2 regions of the Pyramidobacter sp. YE332 genome follow, and region 1 is predicted to be linked to the other one. Evidence: riboswitches for the same ligand, from Rfam matches in the RefSeq annotation. Region 1 holds a riboswitch; the other holds the start of a gene.

Region 1 (7,785 bases):
CCACTTCCACGCGGTTCAGTTCGGGGATGCGGATAATCCGCGTGGCCACGCGCTCGGCCAGCGAAGGATTGTGCGTGATGGCGACGAGTCCCATGCGATGGCGCTCGGCGTAGTTCAGCACGAAGTTCCAGATGTGCGCCTGATTGAGCGCGTCGAGCATGGTGGTCATCTCGTCGGCGATCAGCAGGCGCGTCTCGGGGCGCATCACGCGGGCGACGCAGAAGCGCTGCAGTTCGCCGCCGGACAGCTCGACGGGCCAGCGGTCGTACCAGATGGAACGGATGCCCATTTCGTTCAGCACCTCGCCGTCCAACGGCCCCGCTTCGTACAGAGATCTTTCCATCTTCCAGCGCGGGTTGAGCGCTTTTTCAGGATGCTGATAGACGAGCTGCACGGGGCAGTAGCCTCTCGCCGGCAGCGGCGCGCCGTTCCACAGCACTGCGCCGCTGCCGGGACGCTCGTAGCCGGCCATCACCTTGGCCAGCGTGCTCTTGCCGTAGCCGCTGGGGCCGAGAATGGCGACGCGCTCGCCTTCCGCCACGGAGAGGCTGACGTCCTTCAAAATCCACGGACCGCTGCCGTAGCGGAAAGAAATTTTTTTCACCTCAAGCATGGCAGCCGCACCTCATTCCCCGTTCGTCCACGTCCCAGGTCGCGCCGCTGGAACCGCACGCCGCGCAGCGGTCGAGGCGAAAGCCGTTCTGCGGCAGCGCCCGGAACAGCGCGCGGCTGTACGGGTGCTTCAGCCCTTCTCCGTCGCCGCTGAAAGAGCTGACGGCCGCCGTCTCCACGACGCGTCCGTCGTAAAAGATCGAGATCGCGTCGGCGACGTGCAGCGCCAGGTCGATGTCGTGCGTGATCAGCAGCACCGCCTTGCCGTGATCGGCCATGACGCGGAAGTCTTTGAGCGCCTCCAGCGCGATCTCCAAATCGAGCCCCGGCGTCGGCTCGTCGGCGATGATCAGTTCGGCGTCGGCCACGTAGGCCGTGGAGAGCAGCACGCGCCGCGCCATGCCGCCCGAAAGCTGGAATGGATAGAGTTTTTCCACGCCCGGCTTCAGACCGAAATGGGCGAACGCTTCGCGCATCTTCGCACACCGTCCCCTGCCCGGGACGCCGCAGACTTGGGGACCGACGCGCATCAGCGGGTCGAGAAACGCCACCGACTGGGGGATGAAGGCGATCTCGCGCCCGCGCAGCCGCGCTTTCGTTTCCGCCGTCATCGCTTCGCCGCGGTAGAACATCTCGCCGCCGGTGCGCGCGTTGCCGGGCAGAATGCCCATCACCGCGTGCGCCAGCAGGCTTTTGCCGGAACCGCTGGAACCGACCACGGCGAGAATCTCGCCCGCGCTCAGCGTCACGCTCAGATCGGCGATGGCCTGGAACGTCACTTTCTCCAGCCGCGCGTCGTAGCTCTCGAAACCGACCGACAGGTGGCGCACGTCAAGCAGGATGTGCTTGTCTTCGTTCATGAGGGCCTCCTATTCGCGGGCGCTGTGCGGGTCGATCAGTACCCGCAGATAGTCGCCGACGCCGTCGAAAAGCTGCGTCACCAGCAGCAGCGCGACTCCGGGGAAGAACGCCGGCCACCACATCCCCGCCGCCAGATACTTCATCGATTCCGAGAGGATCACGCCCATGGCCGGCGTGTCCAGCGGCAGACCGTAGCCGAGGAAGGTGATGCCCGCTTCGTGCAGGATCGCGTGCGGAAACAGCAGGATCAGACCCACCACGTACTGCGGGAAGACGTGCGGGACGATGTGCCGTACGGCGATGTGCAGCGGCCCTTTGCCCAGCCTGCGGGCCACCTGCACGTACTGGGCCGAACGGATCTGCATGACCTCGGCGCGAATCAGTCGCGTCAGGTTGGGCCAGTGCGTCACCGCCACGCCCGTGATGACGCCGGCCGCGCCGCCGCCCATGGCGATGGAAATCAGAATGAGCAGGATCAGGTGCGGCACGCCCATGCACAGATCGACGAGATAGTTGACCACGGCGTCCACCGTGCCGCCGAAGATCGCCGACAGACTGCCGAGGACCAGTGCGATCACCGAACTGATCGCCGCCGACAGCAGGCCGATACGGATGCTCAGCGACAGCCCCGCGACCGTGCGGTAGAACATGTCTCGCCCGAGATTGTCCGTGCCGAACAGATGCGCCAGCGACGGCGCCAGGCGGCGGGCCGAATAGTTTGCCTCGAAACTTTCCGGCGGCAGCAGCAGCCCCCAGACGAATACGCCCGACAGGATCAGCGTTCCCGTGCCGATCATCAGCAGCGTTTTGCGGCGGCGATTCAGCCAGGCCCTCGCCGGTTTTGCGCAGGCAAGCTCAGACACTGGAGCGCCCTCCCTCGCGGATCTGCGGGTCGACGAAGCCGTAAATGAGGTTGGCCGCGAGGTTGCCGGCGAACACGAAAAGGACGCTGAACAACGCGATTCCCATCAGCAGCGGCGCGTCGGCGTGAAGCCCCGCCTCGACGGCGGTGGCGCCAAGCCCTGGATAGGAGAAAACTTTCTCCGCCAGCACCGAGCCGCCGAACAGTTCGCTCACCGAAGCGCACTGCAGCGTCACCGCCGGCAGGGCGATGTTGCGCAGGCCGTGGCGGCGGATGATCTGGCCGAGCGTCTCGCCGCGGGCGCGGGCGAAGACGACGTACTCGCTCTCGAGCACGTCGATCAGCTTCTGCCGCGTGTGCAGCGCGATGTTGGCCACGCCTGTGATGGACAATGTCAGCGCCGGCAGGACGAGGTGATGGAGCCGTTCGCCCCAGGTGACCTCCGAGGCGAGGCGCCCGATCGGAATGGAGAGTCCCAGCGGGAACCAGCGCAGCTCGACGGCGAAGACCACCAGCACCAGCAGACCGATCCAGAACGTCGGCGTCGACGCCAGCACGAGGCTGAACGTCCTGACGATCTTATCGAGCCAGCTGTCGCGATACGTGCCGGCGGCGACGCCAAGAACGAGCCCCAGCGCGCCGGAGAGCGTCCATGCCGTGCCCATCAGCAGCAGCGAGGCCTTGAAACGCTCGCGCAGCACCGACGCAACCGGCTGATGCAGCGACACCGACCTGCCCAAATCGCCGTGAAGCGCGCGTTTTGCCCAGATCACATAGCGCTGGAGCGGCGGCTTGTCCAAATCCCATTGTTCTTCGATGTGGGCCCGCTGTTCGTCGGAGACGTTGATCTCGCCCAGAAAGGCGTCGACGGCGTTCATCGGCGAGGCGGTGACCAGAAAGAAACTGAGCATCGAAGCGGATGCAAGCAAGAGCAGCATTCGCGTCAGCGAGCCGCTCAGATATTTCAGAAGGCTTTTATTCACGGGAACGGGAGCTCCTTCCTTTGTCCTGTGTCGAAAAAACGAAAGCATGGCTGAATTCCGCCTTTCGGCAGAACTTCATGAAAAGCCTCAGTCGTCCCAGGACCACTCGTTCATGTTCTCGACGACCGAAAGTCCCTGATTGCGTACGGGGATCTTATTCAGCGGGGGGAGGCGTAGCCCCTTGCGGACGAGATAATTGTTCCGGGGACGGCTGATGTACAGAAACGGCACGTCCGCGGCGGCACGGGCCTCGGCCTTGCTCCAGAACGCGCTGGCCGTGTTCTGGTCCGTGGCGCGCATCGCCTGGTCGATGAGCGCGTCGACGTCGGGATTGCTGTAGGACGACGGATTGTTGATGACGGCCTTGTTGATGTTGGAGGAATGGTAATACAGTCTGAAGTCCATGGGGCTGGGAGCGCCGACGCTCCAACACGTAGGGACCGCGCGGGCTTTTCGGCATTCCGCCCAGGGCGCCGATCTGGCGATGATGCGGATGCCGAGAGCTTTGGCGTTATCAGCCAGCGCCACCACCGTATTGTAGCGATCCAGATCGTTGCTGCGGCCGGTGACGGTGAACTCGGCCTTGACGCCGTTTTTCTCGCGGATGCCGTCTCCGTCGGTATCTTTCCAGCCGGCGTCTTCGAGGAGCTTTTTGGCTTCTTCGACGCGATTGTCCTCAAAATCGATATGAGCCGCCCAAGGAAGCGTGTCGCTGCCAATCGAGCAGGCCGGCGTGCCCATGCCGTTCAGAGCGCGTTCCACCAGCTGCCGGCGGTTGATGCCGATATCCAGCGCCTTGCGGATCGCGGGGTCGCACGTCACGTTGTTGCCCGTCTTGCTTCCGTCGGGGGCCGTTCCCTCCGGAATGACCGGCAGGTTCACCGCCAACGTCCCCAGGACGTCGAGGCTCAGCAGCTCCATCCCTTCCACCGCCGAGTGCGCGTACTCGGAATTGACGAGGACGAGATCCAGCTGCCCCGATTGAGCGGCGGCCAACGCCGCGTCTTCGTCGATCTTGAGAATCGTGACACGCCGGAACGGCGATTTTGTGCCGTAATAATAGGGGTTCGGTTCGAGAATCAACTGCTGATCTTTCTGGAAATCGACGACGCGCCAGGCTCCCGAACACACCGGCCGGTCGCCGTACGCTTCGTGATAAGCGTGCGCCGGCACGATGCCCACAAAGCTCAGAGCGTAAGGGAACAGCGACGAAGGCTCGCTCAACGTGAATTCTACCGTGAAATCGTCGAGGGCCTTCACGCTCTCCATGACCGTCAGGTCGGCGGCCGAAGCGCTGGCCTTGGTCTTCTCGTAGGTGAAGACGATGTCTTGGGCGGTCAGCGGCGTGCCGTCGGCGAACTTTGCGTCGCGGCGGATCTCATACGTGTAGCTGAGACCGTCGCCGCTGATTTTCTCGCGTATCGCCAGATCTTTTTCGAGCACGTTGTCCTTTCCCGACTTCAGCAGGTGGCAGTGAAAAATATCGGGCCCCCATACGCCGTGCCCGAGAATGGGATCGAATTTGCCCGCCACCATGTTGACGCCCGTAGAGATCACGATCTCGTCCTTCGCCATGGCCGTGCCGCAGAGCACGGCTGCCAGAGCCAACGCCGCAAGAAAACTCTTTTTCATGTCTGCCTCCAAAGTATGCTTGCGCGGAAAACCGCGCTCTTGGCGCTTTGGCCGGAGAGTGAAAACGAAAAAACACGCCGGCTGCGTCCGCAAGGACACAAACCGGCGCGTCCGTTTTCACGCGCACTCGGCGCTCGCTTTGGGCACGGCGAACGCTTCTTTCGAAAATGTGTAAGTCTCCTGACTCGCGCTCTGGAAGACGATGGTCTTGCCGCGTTCACGCCTGTCTTCCCATGGCGAAGCCACAGTGACGGACTTTCGTCCCGGCGCCCATACCACGGCGGCGCTTCGGCGTGACCTCGCGCTTACAGTGCCGGCCGCGCGGGGATTTTCACCCCATTCCATTTACGCCGTTTCCGCCGAACGGAAGGGAAACGGCGACACATTTTCCGCAATTCTTTCCATGCAGCGAGTTTAATATAACTTCGTGAAAAAATCAATTGACGACAAAGAAGAGATGTCGTTGTTCAGTGATAAAGTCCCCCATAACTGTTCCAAGAAAATGTCACTCTGAGATAATACCGTTCATGAAACAGGAGCGAATGACATTGTCACAAAAGGAACTGGATCGTATCAGGATTATCGGAGCGCTTGTCGACGGACGCATGACGAACAGGGAGGCGGCGGAAAAGCTGGGGCTCTGTCAACGGCAAATCATCAGGATCAAAAAGAGGTTCGTCGTTCAAGGGGCGGCGGGGCTTGTTCACGGCAACCGCGGCAGAACGTCTCGGCGCAGGATCGGAGATGAGGTTCGGGAGTCGGTGCTGAAGGCGTATGAGGAGGTCTATTACGATTTCAACTTCTCTCACTTTGCGGAATGCCTGAACGAACGAGAGGGGATCGGGATCAGTCGTTCGAGTGTCGTCCGCATTCTGAAGGACGAGGGGATCAGGAGCAAGAAGAGTGCGCGGCGGCGGCCGAAGCTTCACCGTTCTCGACCGCGGAAGGTGGCCGCGGGGATGTTGTGGCAGACTGACGCCACGTCGTTTGAATGGTTTGGCAGGGGGAACGGGCGTGCGACGCTGCACGCTTATATTGACGATGCGACGGGGATCGTGACTGGCGCCTGTTTCACTGAGAACGAATGTATGGCGGGCTATGTCGCCGCGCTGGGGATGGGGATCGAGGGGTATGGGCTGCCGATGGCGATTTACAGCGACCGGCATACGATTTTCCGCTCTCCAAAGGCACGGGCGCAGGATGATGAGGATCGGATCGAAGGGAATGAAGAAAATGAAGGGAATGAGGCGGGGAAGGAGGAGCCGTTAAGTTGTTTCGGACGGGGGCTGAAGGATCTTGGGATCGGGCAGATCTTTGCCTTGACGCCGGAGGCGAAGGGGCGTGTCGAACGTCTTTGGAACACGATGCAGGACAGGCTGCCGGGGAGCTGAGGCTGCTTGGCGTCTCGGATATCACGGCGGCCAACGAGGTTTTGCCCAAGCTCATCGCCAGGCACAATCGGAAGTTTGCCGTCAATCCGGCTGAGGGAGAGGACGTTTATGTGAAGCCGGAAGGAAAAGTCGATTTGGATTTTCTCTTTGCGCGTCGCGAATCTCGCAGGACGGATCACGGCGGCATGATCTCCTACGGAGGTCGTCGGTACGTTCCGGCGGCGGACGATTGCCTCGGGATGGCCCAAACGACGGTTGAGGTGCGTGAAACGTCGACCGGGCGGATCTGGGGTGTTTCCAAGGGCAGACGGATCGAGATGAAGGAGGTTGAAAGTCAAAAACGAGTCAACTCCGATGAGGCATCGGCAAAGAAACGGAAAAGCGGGCTTGTGAAAGCGCACACCGCCGGAATCCTCATTCCCAGCGTCAAAGAAAGCGTGGCTTACCCGCAGCATTGTCCAGGGAAAGCGTCCCAATGGCCCGTCCGGTGCCACTGCCGCGACGCCGGGGGTCGTTTGCGAAGGAACTAGGCACGCGAAGCAAGATACAGTTTGTACAGCGCCTGGGTACCGTCGTTTTCGCCGCCTTCGTCAGCCAGGCGGCGGTAAAGTTTGTCGGCCAGCTCCAGCCCGGGCAGGTCGAGCTTCATCTCCCGCGCGCAGTCGAGGGCGATGCCCATGTCCTTGATGAAGTGCTTGACGTAAAACCCGGGCTTGAAATCGCCCTTCAGCATGCGCGGCGCCAAGTTGCTCATCGAAAAGCTGCCCGCCGCGCCGCCGGAGATGCTGGTCAGAACCGACTGCGGATCGAGCCCGGCCGTGCGCGCGTAGGCCAGCGCTTCGCAGACGCCCATCATGTTGGACGCGATGGCGATCTGGTTGGCCATCTTGGTATGCTGCCCCGCGCCCCATGTGCCCTGAAGCCTCCATTCTTTGCCCATGGCGGCGAACAGCGGCTCCGCCAGCTTGAACGCCGCTTCCGGGCCGCCGGCCATGATCGTCAGCTTGGCCTCGCGCGCCCCTACGTCGCCGCCGGAAACGGGCGCGTCGAGCGCCTCGCCGCCCAGCTCCCGCGCTTTGGCGCCGATTTTCGCGGCCAGCAGCGGCGACGAGGTGGTCATATCGATGACCAGCTTGCCCAGAGCAAAGCCCGCGAACAGACCTTTTTCGCCGAAGTAGACCTGCTCCACGTCGCGCGGATAGCCGACGACCGTGATCACCGCCTCGGCCGCGCGCATCACCGCGGCGGGGCTGTCGGCCCATGCCGCGCCGGATGCCAGCAACGTTTCGGCGGAAGCTTTCGTGCGATTATAGACTGTCAGCTCGAAACCGGCTTTCATCAGGTTCGCCGCCATCGCTCTCCCCATCACGCCCAGCCCGACAAAACCGATCTTCTTCAAAGTCATCAGAATCTCTCCTTTTTCATCAGATCCCGCGCGGCGCAA
Region 2 (7,785 bases), 500 kb from region 1:
CGCCGGTCATCGGAAACAACACCGGCGTCGTTTTCAGATCGGGCAGATGCGGTCGTACGGCCTGTTCGGCCACGCTGGCCCGTTCCGCATGAGAATGGGGGCTGAGCACCAGGTCGGCCCGCTCGATCAGTTTCAGCGCGCCGGCGGTGACGAGATCGGGATCGCCGGGACCGACGCCGGCAACGATAAATTTCATGGGATCACTCTCCGTAAAAAATGCGGATCAATTCCGCCCCGCCCGTTTTGAGCCCAAGCAGCGAGGGACGGCTCAGCCAGTACTCGGGGATCTGCGCGAGCTTGACGGAAGCGAGCGCCGCCGCCCACGGGCGGGCTTTGACTTCGTCGAGCGAGGCGCGGTTCATCGGCCCGTGCTGGACGAGGTAGACGTCCAGTCCCCCGGCGAGCAGCTTCATGACGCGCTCTACTCCCCAGGGAGCGACGGCGCTGCCGCGGCGGATCGGTTCGGCTTCCGCGGCGGCGTTCGCGCCTCCGGCCAGTTCGATCAGATGCGCCGCCCACGAATCGGGGGAACAGGTGTGCAGTTCCTTGGCCGTGGCTTCGACGAAGACCGACGGCGCGGGGCGGCCGCCTCGTCGCGCCGCCGCTGCCTGCCGGATTTCATCGCAGGCTTGCGCGAACTGGGCTTCCGCCGCCTGCGGAGCAACGCCGATCAGCGGCGCCAGCGCCCGCAGGTAGGCGGTGAAAGAGTCCCACGAGGGCGGATCGACGCGCATGACGGGAACTCCGGCGCGTTCGAGCACGCCGCGCAGTTCGGGATTTTGCTTTTCCACCAGCGTACGCGTCAGCACGAGATCCGGCTTGAGCGCCAGCAGCGCCTCGGCGCCGACGTTGAGGGCGAAGCGCGGCAGATCGGTGAGGCGCGATGGTTCGTCGTTTTTCGACAGCGCGATCAACCTTCCCTCGCCGCCCAGGGCGATAATGTTGTCGGTGTGCCCCGAATAGAGCGAAACGATGCGCTCGTAAGCCGTCGCCGGCGCGGCCCAAACGAACGCCATCAGAAAAATGATCAGCGTTTTTTTGAAGAAGGATGCCATGCTTTATCACCTTCGGGCGAAATGTAGGGGACGAACGGCGTGTCGTAAAGTTTTTCCAGCACGCCGCCGTCGATGCGATCCGCGCGCCCGGCGGCGATCAGTTCGCCGCCGCGGAGAGCGAGATAACGGTCGGCGCAGGACAGCGCGGCGTTGATGTCGTGGGCGACGACGATCACAGTTTTCCCGCCGGCGGCAAGCCCGCGCATGAGGCGGAAGGCATGCTGGGCCTGGCGGGGATCCATGGCCGAAGTCGGTTCGTCGAGCAAAAAGATGGGCGGATCCTGGGCCAGTACCATGGCGAGGAGCACGCGCTGCCGCTCGCCGCCCGACAGTTCGGTGACGGGGCGGAAGAGCAGCGACGCGATTTCCAGACGCTCGGCTGCCGCCTGAATGGCACGGTCGTCCGCGGGCGAGCGCCGAGCCAGCAGACGCTGGTACGGCAGACGGCCGAAACCGATCACGTCGTAGACGCTGAAAGCCGCTTTCATGACCGCCTGCTGGGCGACGACGCCGAGCAGGCGGCCGAGCTCGCGGCGAGGACAGCGCCGGATCTCGCGCCCGCCGAGCGCGAGGCTGCCCCGATAGGGCAAAAAACCGCCCAGCGTTTTGAGCAGCGTGCTTTTGCCGCTGCCGTTGGGGCCGATCAGAGCCGTCACCAACCCCGGTTCGACCGAGCCGGAAACGCCTCTGAGGACTTCGCGGTCCCCGTAGCCGGCGCTGAGATCGCGCAAACAATACGAAAGAGACGGCGCGGTCATTTTCTTTTCACCAGAATCCAGCAGAAAAAAGGGCCGCCGATCAGCGCCGTGATCACGCCGACGGGCAGTTCCCCGAGACGCTGGGCCGCTCCGTCCGCCAGCGCCGTCAGCAGAGCGCCGGCGAGGAAGCTGAAGACCAGCAGCGGCCGGTGCGAGGGCCCGATGAGGAGCCGCAGGACATGCGGCGCCACCAGCCCCACGAAACCGATGATGCCGAAACTGCTCACGCTCATGGCCGTGCCCAGCGATGCGGCGCAGAGCAGACGCCGCCGCAGTTTTTTCTCGTCGACGCCGAGCATTTCCCCCTGCCCTTCGCCGAGCGAGACGGCGTCGAGCCGTCGCCCGTAAAGCCAGGCCGGGACCAGCGTGATCGCCGCGCCCAGCCAGACCAGACGCGCCGCCGCGGGCGAAGCGCCGGAAAAACTGCCCATCAGCCAGAGCACGATCGCTCCCAGCTTGTCGTCGGCGACGGCCTTGAGAAGCGTCACCCCCGCCGAGAGCACGGCGTTGGCGACGATGCCCGCCAGCACCAGATACGCGCCGCTGCCGCCGTTTTTGCGCGCGATCAGATTGACCAGCGCCAGCGAACCGAGCGCGCCGGCGAACGCCGTCGGCGTCACCGCCAAGCGGTCGAAGAAAAATCCCACCGCGCCGCCGAACGCCGCGCCCGCGGCGATGCCCAGCGTGTAAGGTTCGGCCAACGGATTGGCCAAAAGCCCCTGCAGGACGACACCCGAGACGGCGAGCAGCCCCCCGGCTCCCGCCGCCGCGAAGAACCGCGGCAGGCGGACGGCGCGGATCACCAGCGCCTCGGCGGTCTCGCTCTCGGCGGCGGGAAGAAACGGCGAGAGCAGTTCAAAGACGCGGGAGAGTGGAATATTCCACTCTCCCTGCGTGATTCGCCACAGCGCCGTCAGAAAGAGCAGAACGCCGAGCGCCGCTCCGAGGCGGAAGTATCGCGCACGAAGTTGCGAACGCCAGCGCTCGAGATTTCCGACAGGCGACGGAGGCATGTTTACTTCATCATTTCCTTCAGGTGTTCCACGAAGGCGGCGGTAACGTTCTTGTCCTCGCCAAGGCCCTTGATGTAAGTCTCGACGGCGAAGCCTTCCTTCTTGAGGATGCTGTACCAGGACTCCGGATCGTCTTTGTCGGCCATGTCGTTGTTGGCGTGGTCGCCGGCCACGATCATCAGCGGCGAGACGAGCGTCTTCTTGTAGCCGGCTTTCTTCAGCGCGGCGACGACGTCTTCGATCAGCGGCGTGTTCTCGACGGTGCCGATGAAGAAACGGCCGTCGGCGACTTTGTTTAGGGCGACCTGAAGCTGGCTGTACATGGCGTTGGCGATATGGTGCGGCGTGCCGTGTCCCATCAGCACGACGGCGGTGTCCTTGCCGGCGAGTTTTTCGAATCTCTTCACGAGGATCGCGGCCATCTCGTCGCAGCCTTCGACGCTGGACAGGAACGTCTTGCCGAGGCGCAGATCCTTGATGCCGTATTTGCCTTTCAGTTCGCCCCAAGCTTCGACAACGTTCTTGATCTCGTCGTATTCGGCGCCGGGGATGATGTGCGTCGGCATCACGCCGACCGTAGCGAACCCTTCGTCGTTCAGCTGCGCCAAAGCCATGACGGGCGTGGGGGAACGTTCTTCTTGCCTTCGCGGGCCAGCTTGCGGCGGATGATGTTGGAGGTAAAGGCCAAGCGCACCTCGGCGCCGGGGAACGCCTTTTTGGCGGCGACGACCAGATTGTCGATCGCTTTGCGGGCGCTGGGCATGGAGGTGCCGAAAGAGGTGATCAGGATGGCCTGTTTCTCTTCCTTTTTGGCTTCCTTGGCGCAGGCGATCCCGGAGAAAGCGACGGCCACGAGGGTGACGGCGAGAATCATGGACTTAAAGGACATATTCATCAGACGACCTTTCATGAAATTTTTTTCCGAAGCTCGGGCCTCGGGAGACAAAAAAAGACACGACCCTGCGTCGTGTCCTTCCGCCGCGGCTGTCACTGGTCAGCCGCACAGGAGTTCGCCCACGCAAACATTCCCCCTTTGCAAGCTCCCTTTAAAGAATATTCTGGCTTCTCTTCATCCTCGTCCGAGTCTTCCCAATAACGCGATCAGTGACGTGCTTCGGATTTGTCCGAGTTACAGCGGCGGGGCCGCGCCGGATTTCCACCGGCTTCCTCTTTAAACGGAGTTCCATGTTCGATTGCCGTCATTATAACACGGAGTCGCAGCCGCTTCAATGAAACATAACGAAGATGAAAACGTTTTTTGCGCGGCGGAAAATGACGAAGCCCCGGCTCCGTGCCGAAGAAACGCGCCGCCGAATTTTTGGGGGCGGACGCGGCGACAAAATTCTGCAATCGGCGCTTGCCAATTTGGCGGCGAAAAATTACCATATAACCGGTGATCGAAGAAAATATCGCGTTACATTTCTCATGGAGGTGCTTCTTAATTGGAAAATTCACTGCGCCTTGAAGTGGTTACATCGCTCCGCCCCGAGGCGGTCGTCGATCTTTACATGGATGCCGGCTGGTGGGAAGAGGGCTGGAGCGAAGACGTCATCCCCGCGATGGTGGCCAATTCCTTCCGGTTCGTGGCGCTGTTCGACGGCGGCGAGCTGGTCGGCATGGGACGCGCCCTTTCCGACGGCGTCAGCGACGCTTACATTCAGGACATCGTGGTGCGCACCGATTACCGCGGTCAGGGCTGGGGGAAGAAGATCGTTTCCCGGCTTGTGAAGGAACTCCGCGCCGTCGGGATCGACTGGATCGGTCTGGTCGGCGCTCCGGGCACCCAAGCCTTTTACGAGAAGCTCGGCTTCAGCGAAATGCCCCAGTTCGTGCCCATGAAGTATCAGTGCTGAGCCGGACTGAAGACATAAAAGCATCCGTTTGCCTTGAAAAGGAGAATCGTGTAGAATTCTTGAAATGCGTCCTTGCCAGGGCGCGCCAAGCTGAGAAATGAGCCGGCCGGCGCGGAGATTCTGCCGCCGCTTTATCTGAGGAGGAAACAAATGGAACGTCTTGAAGATCTCCTGCTGGAGAGTTTGAGAAAACGCGCCGCCGCGGATGTGTTTTGGTGGGACGGGGAGTGGCTGAAGGGGCAGGCGCTGCTGGACGCCGTCGCCGCGGAACGCGAAGCGCTGACGGCGGCCGGTTTCAAAGAAGGGCAGCGGCTCATGACGCTGCTGCCCAACTGCCCGGCGCTGCTGACGTTGACTCTTGCCGTCTGGACCCTGAAAGGCACGCTGGTCCCGCTGAACATGCGCGCCGGCACCGACAATCTGCTGCCCACCATCGACCTCGTGCAGCCGTTCGCGATCGCGGTCGCGCGCGGCGACGCCAAAGCCGCAGCGGGCGTGCTGCGCTACCCCGTCGTGGAGATCGAGCCGACGACAGGCACGCTTGACAAATTCCGCGGCGTGGAACGCAAAACGACGACGTCCGACTGGGCCGTGTTCTTCACGACCTCGGGCACGACCGGCCTGCCCAAGGCCGTGCCGCTGAGCCACGAAAATTTCGTCGACAACGTGCGCTCGATCTGCAAACATTTCCCGATTTATCCGAGCGACACGATCATCTGGGCGCTGCCGAACTTCCACTCCTTCGGCCTGACGCTCTCCATGCTGCTGCCCCAATACGCCGGCGCGAAAGTCGCCGCCGTGCCCGCATTCATGCCGCCGCTGAAAACGCTCGAGGCGATCCGCGACGCCGGCTGTACCGTGCTGTTCCTCGTGCCCGCCATGCTCGAGTTCCTGAAGCGTTCGGCCGCACACAATCCCATCGAGATCAACTCGGTCCGCGCCGTCATTACCGGCGGCGACCGGCTCAATACGATGCTCGACCAGGCCAGCATGGAGCTGTTCGGCCATCCCATTCTCGAAGGCTACGGCACGACCGAGTGCTCACCCGTCGTCACCTTCAACAACGACGAAAAGACGCGCAAGCTCGGCACCATCGGTCCCGTCCTGCCCGGCTACGAGTGGAAAGTCTGCGATCAGCAGGGCAACGCGCTGCCGCCGGAAACGCCCGGCGTGCTCAAACTGCGCGGCAAGTCCGTGTTCCACGGCTACTACGAAGCGCCCGAAGTCACCGCCGAGCGCCTCGCCCCCGACGGCTGGTACGACACCGGCGACGTCGTCAAATACGACGCGGACGGCTACATCACCGTGCTCGACCGCCTCACCGACATCATCATCGTCGGCGGTTTCAACGTCTATCCCCAGGAAGTGGAACGCATCCTCAACGTCCATCCGTCGATCGCCCAGGCGGCCGTCGTGGCCATGCACCACCTCGTCAACGGCGAGATCCCGCGCGCTTTCGTCGTGCTCAAGGAAGGCGCTTCGGTCACCGACCGCGACATCATCGAATACTGCAAGGGCAAACTCGCCAACTACAAGATCCCGCGCAAGGTCGATTTCGTCGAGAGCCTGCCCGTGTCGCCTTCGGGCAAGATCCTGCGCCGCAAGCTGAGAGAGCTTGAGTGACGTCTGGCCGGCCCAAAAGCTTTCGCCGCCCGGGCGAATTTTTTCAGAGGTGAGAGAAGAAGTGAAGAAATTTGTCCTGGCGCTGCTGCTGACGTTCGCATTCATGCCGGCGGCGTTTGCCGCGCGCATGCGGCTGACGGTGCCGGAAGAGGCGCCGATCGGTCAGCCTTTTTTTCTGGAGCTGCGCGCCAACGAAGCGATCGGCGACGTCACGGTGACGTGGCGCGGGCAAAAGTTTGTCCTCGCGCCGCGCCGCAACGCCGTGCGCACGATCCTCGGCGCGCCCAACGACGCCAAACTGGCCGGATCGACGCTGCCCGTGCAGGTAGAGTTCGACTGCGGTGCCAAAGGCCGGATCCGGGCCGAACGAAAAATCAAAGTGACCGGCTACCGTTACCCCAAACAGGTGCTCACAGTCGCGCCGAAGATGGTCACTCCGCCTCAGTCGGAGTTGAAACGCATCGCCGAAGAGCGCCAGCTCGTGCGGAAAGCGCTGGCGACGCGCAGCAAAGGCGGCGTGCTGCCGCGCCGTTACGTGCCCCCGTGCCGGGGATCCCCACCGCGTATTTCGGCGGCTTCCGCGTCTACAACGGCGTGCCCCGCAGCGGCCATGGCGGCCTCGACCTGCGCGCCGCCGTCGGTACGCCGGTCAGAGCGATCGCCGACGGTACGGTCGTGCTCGAAGGGGCCCATTATTTTTCCGGCGGCGCCGTCTACGTGGATCACGGCGGCGGCGTGCTGTCCGCCTATTTCCATCTTTCGAAGAACCTCGTCGAAGCCGGCCAGAAAGTGAAAGCCGGCGACGCGATCGCCCTTTCCGGCGCGACGGGGCGCGTCACCGGACCGCACCTCCACCTCGGCCTTTTCAGCGGCGGCGCGGCGCTCGATCCTCTGCCGCTGCTCGAACCACAAAGATTGCCCAAAGGCGTGGAAGTGCTGTACGAATTTTAGGCTTCGATTTTATTTATCCAAGGAGGAACCACGATGAAAAAATCACCATGTTCATGTTCGAAAGCTGCCCTCACTGCAAGCTGGCCCGCAAGTGCCTCGACGAGCTGAAGGCCGAACACCCCGAGTACGCCGCCGTTCCGTTCGAGATGGTCGACGAGAAGAAACAGCCCGACGTCGCCGCGAAGTACGATTACTATTATGTGCCCACGTTTTTCGTGGACGGCGAGAAAGTTCACGAAGGGCACGCCGAGAAGGCCGACGTGGAAAAAGTCTTCAAGGCCGCCCTGGCATAGCGAGAAAATCGCACGCGAACGCCCCGCCTCACGGCGGGGCGTTTTCGTTTCGAACAGGTTACAGGAACTGAACAAAATTGCCGCTGCGGCTTCTTGATTCCCGCAAATTTATGTATAATGGCGGCAACGCATCTTTCGTCGGGCGCGAAAAAGCCCGACCGATCAGGAGGCTGATGCCCGTGTACAAGGAAACGATCGCCGCTCTTCTGGCGGCCGCTGTGCTGGCCGTCCCCGCCGCG

Evidence for each region. A riboswitch is a leader RNA that binds a small molecule or an ion and turns the genes downstream of it on or off. The one in region 1 is predicted to bind cobalamin.
Region 2: it holds a riboswitch for cobalamin, as region 1 does, so the genes downstream of both, RAH42_RS10490 (sirohydrochlorin cobaltochelatase) here and RAH42_RS12765 (ABC transporter substrate-binding protein) in region 1, are expected to answer to the same signal.

Annotation. Positions count from the first base shown of each region.
Region 1 covers NZ_CP133038.1:2,716,958-2,724,742, forward strand. The annotation lists gene RAH42_RS12745 (ATP-binding cassette domain-containing protein) at 1-613, opposite strand, end outside; gene RAH42_RS12750 (ABC transporter ATP-binding protein) at 606-1,472, opposite strand; gene RAH42_RS12755 (ABC transporter permease) at 1,482-2,336, opposite strand; gene RAH42_RS12760 (ABC transporter permease) at 2,329-3,318, opposite strand; gene RAH42_RS12765 (ABC transporter substrate-binding protein) at 3,406-4,950, opposite strand; cobalamin riboswitch at 5,103-5,351, opposite strand; gene RAH42_RS12770 (ISNCY family transposase) at 5,478-6,341, shown strand; gene RAH42_RS12775 (hypothetical protein) at 6,305-6,871, shown strand; gene RAH42_RS12780 (NAD(P)-dependent oxidoreductase) at 6,868-7,746, opposite strand.
Region 2 covers NZ_CP133038.1:2,220,207-2,227,991, forward strand. The annotation lists gene RAH42_RS10465 (precorrin-2 C(20)-methyltransferase) at 1-196, opposite strand, end outside; gene RAH42_RS10470 (ABC transporter substrate-binding protein) at 201-1,016, opposite strand; gene RAH42_RS10475 (ABC transporter ATP-binding protein) at 1,028-1,786, opposite strand; gene RAH42_RS10480 (iron ABC transporter permease) at 1,810-2,826, opposite strand; gene RAH42_RS10485 (sirohydrochlorin cobaltochelatase) at 2,829-3,440, opposite strand; gene RAH42_RS10490 (sirohydrochlorin cobaltochelatase) at 3,422-3,721, opposite strand; cobalamin riboswitch at 3,857-4,048, opposite strand; gene RAH42_RS10495 (GNAT family N-acetyltransferase) at 4,269-4,679, shown strand; gene RAH42_RS10500 (AMP-binding protein) at 4,830-6,302, shown strand; gene RAH42_RS10505 (hypothetical protein) at 6,465-6,650, opposite strand; gene RAH42_RS10510 (M23 family metallopeptidase) at 6,897-7,253, shown strand; gene RAH42_RS10515 (thioredoxin family protein) at 7,301-7,546, shown strand; gene RAH42_RS10520 (TolC family protein) at 7,720-7,785, shown strand, end outside.